4 regions of the Alteromonas sp. DYW1 genome follow, and region 1 is predicted to be linked to each of the others. Evidence: predicted binding sites of a transcription regulator. Region 1 holds the regulator's gene; each other region holds the start of a gene.
What was found. The regulator ArgR, encoded in region 1, controls arginine synthesis, uptake and breakdown. The targets are predictions, from matches to a motif close to ANTGAATANNTATTCANT.
Positions count from the first base shown of each region.

Region 2: the regulator ArgR is predicted to act here: its motif matches at 1,639-1,656, upstream of argC (N-acetyl-gamma-glutamyl-phosphate reductase).
Region 3: the regulator ArgR is predicted to act here: its motif matches at 1,404-1,421, upstream of AC121Z_RS01975 (aspartate aminotransferase family protein).
Region 4: the regulator ArgR is predicted to act here: its motif matches at 1,334-1,351, upstream of AC121Z_RS11635 (OadG family protein).

Region 1 is NZ_CM186038.1:585,852-589,048, reverse strand. It holds gene mdh (malate dehydrogenase) at 1-831, opposite strand, end outside; gene argR (transcriptional regulator ArgR) at 1,082-1,546, shown strand; gene AC121Z_RS02650 (TonB-dependent receptor) at 1,818-3,197, opposite strand, start outside.
Region 2 is NZ_CM186038.1:470,943-474,139, reverse strand. It holds gene AC121Z_RS02130 (response regulator) at 1-39, opposite strand, end outside; gene AC121Z_RS02125 (Spy/CpxP family protein refolding chaperone) at 206-958, shown strand; gene AC121Z_RS02120 (hypothetical protein) at 955-1,065, opposite strand; gene AC121Z_RS02115 (methylglyoxal synthase) at 1,135-1,545, opposite strand; gene argC (N-acetyl-gamma-glutamyl-phosphate reductase) at 1,896-2,930, shown strand; gene argB (acetylglutamate kinase) at 2,923-3,197, shown strand, end outside.
Region 3 is NZ_CM186038.1:442,878-446,074, reverse strand. It holds gene AC121Z_RS01980 (HDOD domain-containing protein) at 1-1,178, shown strand, start outside; gene AC121Z_RS01975 (aspartate aminotransferase family protein) at 1,578-2,801, shown strand; gene astA (arginine N-succinyltransferase) at 2,821-3,197, shown strand, end outside.
Region 4 is NZ_CM186038.1:2,600,767-2,603,963, reverse strand. It holds gene AC121Z_RS11645 (hypothetical protein) at 1-577, shown strand, start outside; gene AC121Z_RS11640 (hypothetical protein) at 570-1,262, shown strand; gene AC121Z_RS11635 (OadG family protein) at 1,440-1,697, shown strand; gene oadA (sodium-extruding oxaloacetate decarboxylase subunit alpha) at 1,717-3,197, shown strand, end outside.

The DNA.
Region 1 (3,197 bases):
AATCTCTTCTACGCCATTTGCCCCCAAACGCACAGGGTGAGCAAAAAATGCTGCATCATCAGAATCAACCTGAACATAAGTATATTCGACGACATTATCGCCTTTCATAGCGGCAACTAATGATAAACAGAAACGCGCTGCGGCTTGACCCATAGATAATGTTGCTGAACCACCGCCTGCTTTGGCCTCAACCACTTCAGTGCCGGCATTTTGGATACGTGTCGTTAATGCTGCGACCTCATCATCACTAAAGCTTACGCCTTCAACTTGTGACAATAATGGCAAAATCGTCGTACCTGAGTGACCACCAATCACTGGTACATGCACACCAGAAACATCCAGACCTTTCTTTTCAGCAACGAAAGTCTCAGCACGGATAACATCTAATGTAGTCACACCAAACAATTTATTTTTGTCGTATACACCTTTGGCCTTGAGTGCCTCAGCAGCGATTGCCACTGTAGTATTCACTGGGTTAGTGATGATCCCGATGCATGCTTTAGGACAAGTATCTGCGATAGCATCTACTAAGTTGCGAACGATCCCAGCATTAATATTAAATAAGTCAGAGCGATCCATACCTGGCTTACGCGGCACACCAGCAGGGATCAAAACAATATCACAGCCCTGCAAGGCGTCAGCCAAATTATCTTTACCGTGGCCGGTTACTTTTACATCGGTAGGAATGTGGCTTAAGTCAACCGCAACGCCTGGAACAACCGGGGCTACGTCGTAGAGTGATAACTCTGAGCCGGCTGGTAATTGAGTTTTTAATAAAAGTGATAATGCCTGACCAATACCACCAGCCGCACCTAGGACTGCTACTTTCATGAGTCTCTCCTACAAGAATATTCTTTACAAAATTAAAGCGTCTATGCACACGCACATAGAAGTGTGAGCTCAAGCAACGCGCAAGAAATTAAACGCCCGACACACTAAATCAAAAGGGCCCAAAACTCAATGACCCAATGGTCGTATACTGAGTATTTTAGGCAATTATAGCCTGAATTTACGATGAAAATTGCCACACCGCGTTGATTGCGGCAAAATGTGGGTTTTCCTCCAAGCAACTGCAATACCTATGGCAACTCCGAAGCAAGAATTATTGATAAAAGCATTCAAAGACTTATTGAAAGCCGAAAGCTATGGCTCGCAAGGAGAGATCGTAGACGCCCTTAAACAAGCGGGTTTTGATAGTATTAGTCAATCTAAGATTTCGCGCATGCTGAGCAAGTTTGGCGCGGTGCGCACGCGCAACGCCCGCGGTGATATGGTTTACTGCTTGCCACCTGAATTAGGTATGCCGACGGCGAAAAGCCCACTCAAGCAGTTAGTATTGGATATCGTGCACAATAATGTCATGGTAATCATTCGTACCAGCCCAGGAGCTGCTCAGCTTATCGCTCGCCTTTTAGACTCGTTATCGAAAAAAGACGGTGTGCTCGGCACCATCGCCGGTGACGATACAATATTCATCGCGCCTGCCGACGTAACTCAAATTGAAGAGTTACGGCAGCGGGTAGAGAAGCTGTTCGATAACGTATAACTAAAAATGAGCGAGTATCCTTGCCTCGCCTAACAATCTATTGGGAAACGGCTAGTCATACTCAATGTGTACGGGTTGTATATCCAATAAGCTATTAATACTGACAACCCTCGCAACTATAAAAGTTTTTCTAACTGTCATGTTAAATGCATTAGCTGGCTTACGACTCGACAGTGAGCGCACAAAACAAAGTCGTAGTACTCCCTCCAAGTAAATCACAAAAACAAAAAACCGGCCAAAAGGCCGGTTTTTCTAGATTAATCCGATTGGATTAGAAGCGGTATTTAACACCTACACGCATTGACCAGGTCGATGCATCTGCGTTAACTGTTTGACCTGCATCACCATCAAAGTTGGTGTATAGGTAGGTACCATCGTCAAGTAGACGAGCATCAACCACTGGGTTGTTGTACTCGAAGTTAACCTGACGGTATACACCCCAATCGTCGTTGATTAGGTTACCTAGGTTACGGATTGCGAAGTAAACTTCACCACGGTGTCCGTCCATAAAGCCAGGTAGCTCCTGAGAAACACGTAGGTCAACGCGTGTCCACCAGTTACTGTTCTGAGTATTGCGGTCAAGGATTGAACCGCGCGCACCTTCTAAACCACGCGTACGGATAAAGGCGTTGAACGCGTCTAGATCAAAGTTGTCGCCGTATTGAACGATTGGATCGTCAACCAATGGTACGTACAACAATGAACGATCTTCGAATGGACGCTCGTCACCAAAGCCCGGATCCCAGTCAAAGTTGAAGCTATACGGCTTACCTTTCACACGTTGTGCAAATAGGTTAAAGCGCGTGTCATAACCGTCGAAAATTTCCATCTTGTAGCCAAGATTGAAAGTAAAGCGGTGCTTAACTTCGTAGTTACTGGTTGCAACTTCTGGATTGTTGTAATCAGCGGTAGACAAGTTACCGTAGTTAGAACTTGCCGTTGAGCTGTTCATTGGGCTGCCTTCTTCAGCATCCATGTACGCATATGCTGCGCCAACACGTAAACCACTGTCATACGTCTTGTTAGCAAACACTGAAACTACCAATGAATCGCCATCGTCATCAGAGTTAGTCAAGAAGTAATCAGTTGTGTTACGGCCAGAACAATCGCTACTCGCTACATTCGCAACGCAATCTGCATCTAACAAATCAGCGTTCTTGTAGATAGGACGACCATCAGCTGCACGACCGATACGGACTGAGTTCAGTGCAATTGTCTTAGCAGAGTCTTGCTGACGTGAGTAAATCGCGTCGATACCAGCAACGGTACCATCTTCAAACTCGTGCTGTGTACCTAGGTTAAACTTCCATACGCCTGGTACGTTGAAGTCTGCGTCTAGCGCATTAACCGCACCGTCACCACCGGTCAAACCGTCGATGGAAGCTTGTGGTACGTTGAACAAGAATCCAGGAGTATTCGCTGCTAATAATGCATCACCTGACGTGATACGCGAAGCAAGAATAGTTACACCGTTGTTTGAATAGTTGTTAGACAACCAAACATTCGGGTTACCACCAGCGAACAAACCAGCACCACCGTATACGAACGTACTGTCATCAACTACGTAGTTGAAGCCTAGACGTGGTTGTAACAAATCCATGTCTGGTGCAACTGCGTTGGTGAAGCCATAACGCTGCTGGAAGCTTGGGTT
Region 2 (3,197 bases), 110 kb from region 1:
GCGGTCATCGTCGATAATTAAAAGTTGTCGGGTATCCATGAGAGAGCAAGTGGCTGTTTTGGTAAGCGTAGACTATGAGATTACATTAGTGAATTCATCTTTTCGTGGTTAACTTTACACAACCTTTACACTGGCTTTGCGTTTCTTTGCATCCAGTTTTATAGACTGAGGGCTTCGAAAATATTACACCCCTGAGGACATTATTATGCAATACCCAACCATTCGTTCTTTACTTTTTATTGGCGCTATTACTATTAGTGCCGCGAGTATAGCTGTAGCGCATCCACAGCACCCGTCTCAGAATCCTATGTTACAAACCTTAAAACAATTGGATTTAGGGGCGCAGCAAAAGCAAGATGTAAAAGCTTTAATGCAGCAAGCCAAAGCAGACCGTGCGGTGTTTAAAGCCGATAAACACGCATTTCGTCAGGCGCTAAAAGACATCGTACAAGCTGACGATTGGCAACCTGAGTTAGTGGAGCAACTGTTAGCCCAACACGCCCAACAGCATAAAGCGGCATTACTTGAGCGCGCAGAGTTACGTCACAACATATGGTTACTGCTGACCCCCGAACAACAGACAGAATTTGTGCAACAGGCACAGCCGCAAGGTAAAGAGAGACCTGACTGGAGTGACCGCATGTCTCACATGGCAGATAAGCTTTCGTTGACAGAGACACAACAAGAGTCAATACAAATGTTGCAAAAGGATACACAACAGTTAATCGCCCCACTTAAACAGCAATTGCGTGCCATGCGTGTGTTGGAACGTGCGCTTATCCAAGCAACCGAGTTTGATGAGCAAGCATGGGAAGCGTTATATGCGGAGTATCAGCCGGTACAGCAACAACTCACTCTGCACCGAGCTCACCTTCAGCAGCAGATGTTCCATGAGTTAACAGAGGCGCAACAAAGCAAGTTCGAAAAACTAATGCAACGCAAAGGCCGCAGGGGCTAAGCCCCCTGCACGGGGCAATAACCCCCCTCTGCATCCACTGGTATCGTCGCGCCCCAATCATGTTCAGCATTGGACTCGATGAACGCTTCGACGATACCGTTTTCCATAGAACAATTTAATCCGACTGAATACGGGCCAAAATTAACGACTTATTGCCTCAAAACCTAAATAACAGACTAATAGTTTGGGACGTCTCGTGTGTAGTCTGGCGATAAGAATAGTGGCGATGTGATAATCATGTCCGCGCTTGAGCGATTACAAGCAACCGGCACATTCCACACCGAGCATAGTCGCAGCAAGGCTTTAACATCGGGATCATGCGGGGCTGGATTTAGTGGATCCCAAAAAAAGAATAACGCATCCAACTTATTATCGGCAATGAGTGCCCCAATTTGTTGATCGCCACCCAGCGGACCGCTTTTAAACCGATGAATACTTAAACCGGTTTTGTCAGCCAGCAAGCCTCCGGTGGTTCCCGTCGCCACTAACTGGCATTGGCCTAAACGACTGACGTTGGCTTCTACCCAAGTCAATAAATCCGATTTTTTATGATCATGGGCGACAAGCGCTACGGTCGGTTCATGCATGTTATTTACTCATCACTGTGTAATTTTACACCATATACTGCCACGCCTACATTTGGATAGCTAAAGAGTTTTGCTGGCAGCGCACCGCAATTAAATGAATTTTTATTCTTTTTTATTTAATATTTATTCTTTTTCATGTATTCTTTGCTTGGAATTCATAAGCGCTAATTTGAACATAATGAAAAGGCATTTATCAGTAACACTAAAATACTCCCTGACTAGCCAGGAATCACTTAAATTGCGATGCAAGTAATATCTTTGGCTCCTTTTTATCTTTGCTTGTAACGCTGTTCCAATGGCACGACAGTCAAAGATAAAAAGTTCTTTTAATTCCAACGAAATGAATAAAAATGAAAGTATGCATTATTGGGGCTAGCGGTTATACCGGCGCCGAGCTGGCGCGGCTTGTAAATAGTCACCCAAATTTTGAATTAGGCCAACTCTGCGTAAGTGCAACCAGTGCAGACGCCAACAAACCACTGAGCGAGCTATATCCAGCCCTGCAGGGCTATGTCGATCTACCACTGCTCCCCATTGGTCAGGAAGATTTAGCGCAGTTAGCAGAATCCTTTGATATTATTTTTCTCGCAACGCCTCATGAAGCGAGTCATGATTGGGTCGCAACGTTATTGCAAGGTAAGGCTAAAGTGTTCGATCTTAGCGGTGCCTTTCGATTACAAGACCGGCAGGTCTTTGAGCAATTCTATGGCTTTCCTCATGCGCATCCAGAAACACTATGTAAGGCGGTCTATGGTCTGGCTGAATGGTATGCAACTGACATCGCTCAAGCAAATTTGATCGCAGTCCCTGGTTGTTACCCCACGGCATCATTACTCGCGACTAAACCTCTGATGCAGGCGGAATTGCTGGACTCAGCGCATTTCCCGATTATCAATGCTGTCTCTGGCGTGAGTGGTGCTGGCCGCAAAGCAGCCTTCAATAGCAGCTTTTGTGAGGTCAGCTTGCAGGCATATGGCATTCTATCGCACCGACATACCCCTGAGATCAGTGCATACTTAGGTGCCCCAGTAATCTTTACGCCGCACTTGGGGAATTTCAAGCGCGGTATTCTTGCCACAATCACTTGCAAACTAAAGTACGGGGTTACCGCAACGCAAGTGGATGAGGCATTCATCCGGGCGTACCAGCACAGTGCATTGGTTAGGTTAAGAACACAGGCACCAAAAATTGACGAGGTGGCACATCAAGCATTTGCTGACATTTATTGGCAGTACTCACCACAAACAGGATACGTGGTTATTAGCTCCGCCATCGATAATCTATTAAAAGGTGCTGCAAGTCAGGCGCTGCAATGTGCCAATCTCGCTTTTGGCTTGCCTGATTGGGTTGGCTTGATACCTCAGCGAGGTAACCACGATGCGTAATCCTGTGGTTATCAAAGTGGGCGGAGCATTACTGGAAAATACTGCTGCACTGACTGGATTTATTCAAGCGATTAAGCAGATAACCGTCAGCCGTAAGGTGGTTATTGTGCACGGCGGCGGTAATGGCGTTGAAACTCTGTTGGCTAAACTCGGCTTTCAGTCCAACAAACATGAAGGGTTACGGATAACACCCGATGAGCAGATGCCCTATATAACCGGCGCATTGGCAGGTACAGCAAACCGTCAACTCTGTGCGCTAGCGAAACA
Region 3 (3,197 bases), 140 kb from region 1:
AGACAGAATCAGAACACCACCTTGCAATCCTTAATCATCGCTTTGAAACGATGATGACATCGCTGTTCGAAGCGAATGAGTTAATGGGTCGTGAAACCCCTGGGGTGATTGCCTATGAAGACTCAGAGCAAGGCTATGCGCGTCGAGAATTACTGATTGTCGAGAAACAAGCAATTGAGAATCGCCAGCGCGCCGAAATGACACAACAAGCCTATGTTGATGCGGTGCGCAATGATTTTCACAAGCAGTTGTTAAGTCGTTTGGAAACCGAAATTCGCCTACCTGGCGCAATTTTTAGCGACTGGCTGGGTCTCAGTAACAGCGTGCCTGAACTACTCGACCTGTTATCCGTAAAAGCCTGCACAATCCCGCGCCTTGAGCCATTGGTGGCAAGGATCCCGTGGATGTATCCTGAATTATTGAAAATAGTCAATGCACCACAACATCGTCGCAAAGACTCGCGTGGTAAGGTGATTATTGTTGAAACGCTGCGCGCAGCACTCAGTTTCATCAACATTGAGAATTTACAACTCATCATCCCAACTTTGATTGTGCGCCGGTGTATCCCGCAAATTACTGACCCATACCCGGAAATAAAGCAACATATTTGGCACTATGCATTGAGTGTGGCGTTGACTAATCGGTACCTCGCCCCCTTTAACAAAGTCAGGGCAAACGATGCCTATGTGATCGGACTGTTGCAAGCGCTAGGTAGAAATGCCGTAACGCGGATTTACTTCAAATTGTTTGAGCGCCAGCAAAGAGAAGCGCTGGAAAGAGCCCAAGCCAGTAAAAAGCGCGATTTGCATGATGCTTTAACGCAAATAACGCCTTCCAACAATTTTCTCAGTGCACTGTGGAATGACTATGCTGATATCGTCACTGCAGACCTTTTGCATTACATGAAATTTAAGCGTTTGGGGGTATCTCCAGCAATGCAGTCGATTGCCTCAGGAACCGTTGCGAAAGACGAATTACCACTTGCACGATTGACTGAACGCTCACGATGGTATGCCAGGTATCGCATGCTCAAAGCCAATAAACTCTTGGATAGCAGTGATGCTAATTGTCTGGTTCGTGCCAGCGGTATTGATAAACCCAAAGTGTTGGCACTCAATCGCATAGATTTACGTCATCTACCCTTAAATTTCAGCTCCACACTGGATGACATTGAATAATCGAAACCGCTTGTTGCTGCGCTTTTAGCTGAGGCTTGCGCATTTCATCGCTCCGCTTTTCTGACCCCATCCATTTTTTGCACACAATTTAACCAGCCATGTTGCTGGGTTCTAAAAATTTTTGCAGATAACTATGCAATTCTACATTTTATTAACATTGTCATTACCGATAACGGTATTTTCGTTGGTCTGCGAGCTGTTATGGTTTTCGTTGAAATTGAGCAAATCAAATAGTTATGCATTTTTTCTGCAATTAGCTGCATAAAGCCTTTATTTTCAAGGACTCCAGCGATATCAAACGAGACAAGATGCAGAAGAAATGGCATACTTGTCGGCTAGATTTTGCACACATTTACGCTATTGCCTGAGTGCAGTTGCGAATTATTTGAGGGTAACTAAATGAATGTAACTCGTGAAATGTTTAACGATGTAATGGTTCCAAACTATAACCCAGCAGCCATGATCCCGGTTAAAGGCGAGGGCTCGCGTGTATGGGATCAACAAGGTAACGAGTATATCGACTTTGCTGGCGGTATCGCGGTAAATGTATTAGGTCATTGTCACCCCGAATTAGTCGCGGTGCTCAAGGAGCAAGGCGAAAAGCTTTGGCACCTGAGTAATGTATTCACCAACGAACCATCCATTCGTTTAGCGAAGAAGCTGACCGATGCCACGTTCGCAGAGCGCGTCTACTTTGCCAACTCAGGTGCTGAAGCGAACGAAGCGGCATTAAAGCTGGCGCGTCGTTATGCGCTTGATCATTACGGCGAAGAAAAGAATCAAATTATTTCTTTCAAGCAAGGTTTTCATGGTCGCACTTTCTTCACCGTGACCGTTGGTGGTCAAGCAGCCTACTCAGATGGTTTCGGGCCTAAACCAGGCGCGATACAACACTGTGACTACAATGATTTGGCGGCGTTTGAAGCTCTGATTTCGGATGCGACCTGTGCCGTAATGATGGAGCCGCTGCAAGGTGAAGGCGGTATCATTGAGCCAGACGTGGCATTCGTTAAAGGCGTACGTGAACTTTGTGATAAGCACAACGCATTATTAATTTTTGACGAGGTTCAGTCCGGCGTTGGCCGTACCGGTCACCTGTATGCCTACATGGGGTTGGGGGTAACACCAGATATCTTAACTACCGCAAAGTCATTAGGTGGCGGTTTCCCAATTGGTGCAATGCTGACCACCGCAGCGATTGCGGCTAGCCTTAAACCGGGCACACATGGCAGCACATACGGCGGCAACCCACTGGCCTGCGCGGTGGCTGAAAAAGCATTTGATATCGTAAATACTCCAGAAGTTATGAATGGCGTAGTTGCTAAAGAAGCACTATTCAGAAAGCATTTGGAACGCATCAACGAAAAGTATCAGGTTTTCAGTGAGATTCGCGGTAAAGGCATGCTGCTTGGCTGTGCATTGAATGAAAAGTATCAAGGTCGCGCACGTGACTTCATGATGGCAGCTACTGAGCATCACCTCATGTGTTTGGTCGCAGGTGCCAACGTGATCCGCTTCGCGCCATCGTTGGTCATTCCTGATGCGGATATTGAGGCAGGCCTAGAGCGTTTTGAACAAGCGGTTGCTCAAGTCGTCGCTGCCACGCAGGAATCTGCCGCTTAATAGCAGCAGTAACATTACTATGAATGTTATTCGCCCAATTCAGCGTAGCGACTATGCCGCTCTGCATGCCATTGCCGAAGAGTCTGGTATTGGCTTTACTTCACTGCCAGTGAACGAAGGATTACTGCGCCGTAAAATTGAGAAATCAGAAAACTCGTTTGTTGATGGCGTCATCGAGCCAGGTAATCAAAGCTACTTATTTGTAATGGAAAACACCGCTAATCAACACGTGGTAGGGACCACAGGTATCGAGGCTGCGGTAGGCCTTGATGATGCGTTTTACCATTATCATGTTGGCAAAGTCGTCCACGCATCGCGCGAGTTAAACATTCACAATACCGTGGATATTCTTACCTTCTGCAACGATTATTCCGGCGTTACCGAGATTTGTACGTT
Region 4 (3,197 bases), 1.8 Mb from region 1:
GAGCCTCCTTGTTATCGCCTATTGTTCATTAGCATTGAGTGCGGTAAATCTGCTGCACGCAACGACGAGTTCTCGAGCTGCAGAGGTTTGGCTGATGATTGGGGCTGCTGCATTGGTTACAAGTAAATTGTTAACGTTGTTTATTTTCTTCGGAGTGTACCTGCAGCAAATAGATTCACTCCAAACCGTGACGATGGGAACTATTGTTGGACTTGGCATTTGTTTCAGCTTTGCGGTCATATTTCATTTTTTAATTAATGAGCTTTATCAATCCTCTTGGTCTTTATTGGTATTGCTACTCTGGGCAGCATTTATCGCAGGTCAACTGGCTCAAACTACCGGACTGTTAGCCCAGGTTGATTTGGTTTCATTGGGTACGCCGATGGTAAATTTAAATGCTTGGGTGGCAGACAGTTCTGAGTATGGGCATGTACTCAACACATTGATTGGCTATGAAGCATCGCCCTCATTTGATTTTTTACTGGTATATCTATTCGCCATGTTTACCCCTTTAGGCGTTTACTATTTCCGCGCGCGGAACGGCGGTAAACAAAATAGGAGCAAGCGCCATGTTTAGGTGGTTAGTTAGTTTTGCCGTCATTTGGGCATCGGGTGTATGGGCCGATGGAATGGTGGTTGATAAAGTTTATCACCCTTATGTCACCGCAAATGAACGCGAATTTGAGTGGCGTTTTATGTCGAGCCAAACAGACGACACCAATGTATTGGCACAACGCTTTGGCTATGGCCATGCGTTATCTGAATCAGTAGCGCTTGAGTTTTATCTGTTTGGCGAGCGCGACGAAGCCGATAATTTTGAACTGGCCGGGTATGAAATTGAAACCCGTTGGATGTTAACTCAACAAGGCCAGTACTGGGCAGATTGGGGGGCTGTATTTGAGTTTGAAAAACGCAAGGCGCTCGATAACTATGAAGCAACAGCCGGTTTAATTGTTGAAAAAGAAATCGGTAAAACCAGTATTACCATGAATCTATTTGTGATCCGAGAATGGGGCGAGACAATCAGCAGTGAATGGGAAACCGAATTTAGATTGCAATATCGTTATCGCTATTTACCCGCCGTCCAACCCTCATTAGAGCTATACAGCGGTGAGGATTTCGTTGGTATTGGTCCGGGCTTTATGGGGGTTTATCGGATTGATGGGCAAGAACAGATTAAATGGGAATCAGGTTTTATTACTGAAATTGCGCATTCTGGCAAGAATCACACATTACGATTCGCTATAGAATATGAGTTTTAGTCAGCGGTTTGTAATAATTATGTAAAAATACTGAATAAATAGTGTTTTTTGAGGGGTTTTTATCACGCCTTGATAAATTTTTATGCATATTGGTTGGCGTGACGATTGCAAATCTTCAGGCTCCATGATACTTATGCATGAGTAATTTTAGCCAAATGACTATCTTCGGGATTAGTTATGTCAACCGTCAATACCTTAACATCACAACTGGGCGAAGCCGCTATCCTAATGGGCGTTGGCATGGTTTCTGTGTTTGCGTTTTTGACTCTGCTAATTGTCGCAATGAATCTGCTCAAACGCTTTGTAGAACGATTCCCGCTACCCGAAGTAGAACGACCTGCGAAAGCAAACAAAACAGACCAAGCGAGTCTTCCTGATCAGTCAGTTGTCGCAGCTATAACGGCTGCCGTTCATCAATACCGCCAGTCGAAATAATTAAGTCCAAGGAGATACTATGCGCCAACCATTAGCGTTAACCGAGCTAGTGCTAAGAGACGCACATCAGTCACTGTTAGCTACGCGTATGCGCCTGGAAGATATGTTGCCAGTCGCTGAGCAATTGGATAAAGCCGGCTACTGGTCTGTGGAATCTTGGGGTGGAGCAACATTTGACGCATGTATTCGCTACTTGGGCGAAGACCCTTGGGAGCGCATTCGTGCGCTTAAGGCGGCAATGCCAAATACCCGCCAACAAATGCTGCTGCGTGGGCAAAATTTATTAGGTTACCGTCATTATGCTGATGATGTGGTGGCAAAATTTGTTGAACGTGCGCATACCAATGGCGTCGATGTGTTTCGTATTTTCGACGCGATGAATGATGTGCGCAACCTACAAACTGCGATCAAAACTGCCGTTGCTATAGGTGCTCATGCACAAGGCACGATTTCTTACACCGTAAGTCCAGTGCACACCTTACAAATGTGGTTGGATATGGCTAAAGCGCTTGAAGACCTAGGTGTGCATAGTATTTGTATTAAAGACATGGCAGGCCTGCTTAAGCCTTACGAATGTGAGACCTTGATCACCGAACTGAAGCGCACGGTTGATGTGCCGATTGCCATGCAGTGTCATGCCACTACAGGCCTAAGCACAGCAACTTATCAAAAAGCGATTGATGCAGGCATCGACATGCTTGATACCGCGATATCACCCATGAGCATGACTTATGGGCATACGGCTACCGAAACCATAGTAGCGATGCTGCAAGATACCCCTAGAGATACTGGGTTAAGTTTAGAGCAGCTAGCGCCGATTGCAGACCATTTTCGCGCGGTAAGGAGTAAGTATGCACAGTTTGAAGGCAGCTTGAAAGGCATTGATGCGCGCATTTTGTCTGCCCAGGTACCGGGTGGAATGTTGACTAATATGGAAAATCAATTGCGTGAGCAAGGCGCTGAAGATCAGTTTGCTGCAGTACTCGATGAGATCCCCCGTGTGCGCGAAGATCTAGGCTTTATTCCGCTAGTCACACCAACCTCGCAAATCGTCGGTACACAAGCGGTAATGAATGTGTTATCAGGCGAACGTTACAAGGGGATCAGTAAAGAAACGGCAGGTGTGTTAAAAGGTGAATACGGTGCAACTCCAGCACCAGTGAATGCTGATCTACAAGCACGTGTGCTGGCGGGAGAAGCACCGATTACTGATCGTCCTGCCGACCACCTGCCCCCGGAATTGGAGAGTCTACAGGCAGATTTAATCAGTCTCTCAGGGTCGGAGGGGTTTACCCTTGCCGATGCCGTTGTGGACGATACGTTAACTTTTGCATTGTTCCCGCAAGTTGGGCTTAAGTTTTTAAAGAACCGCGGTAATCCTGACGCTTTTGAGCCGACTCCTGACGCGACTTCGGAGCGCTCGAATCAACCGGCGTTGTCAGCCAGCCCTGCATCAACGGCGGTTGCCTCCTATGACGTTAATGTGAATGGCACGCTGTA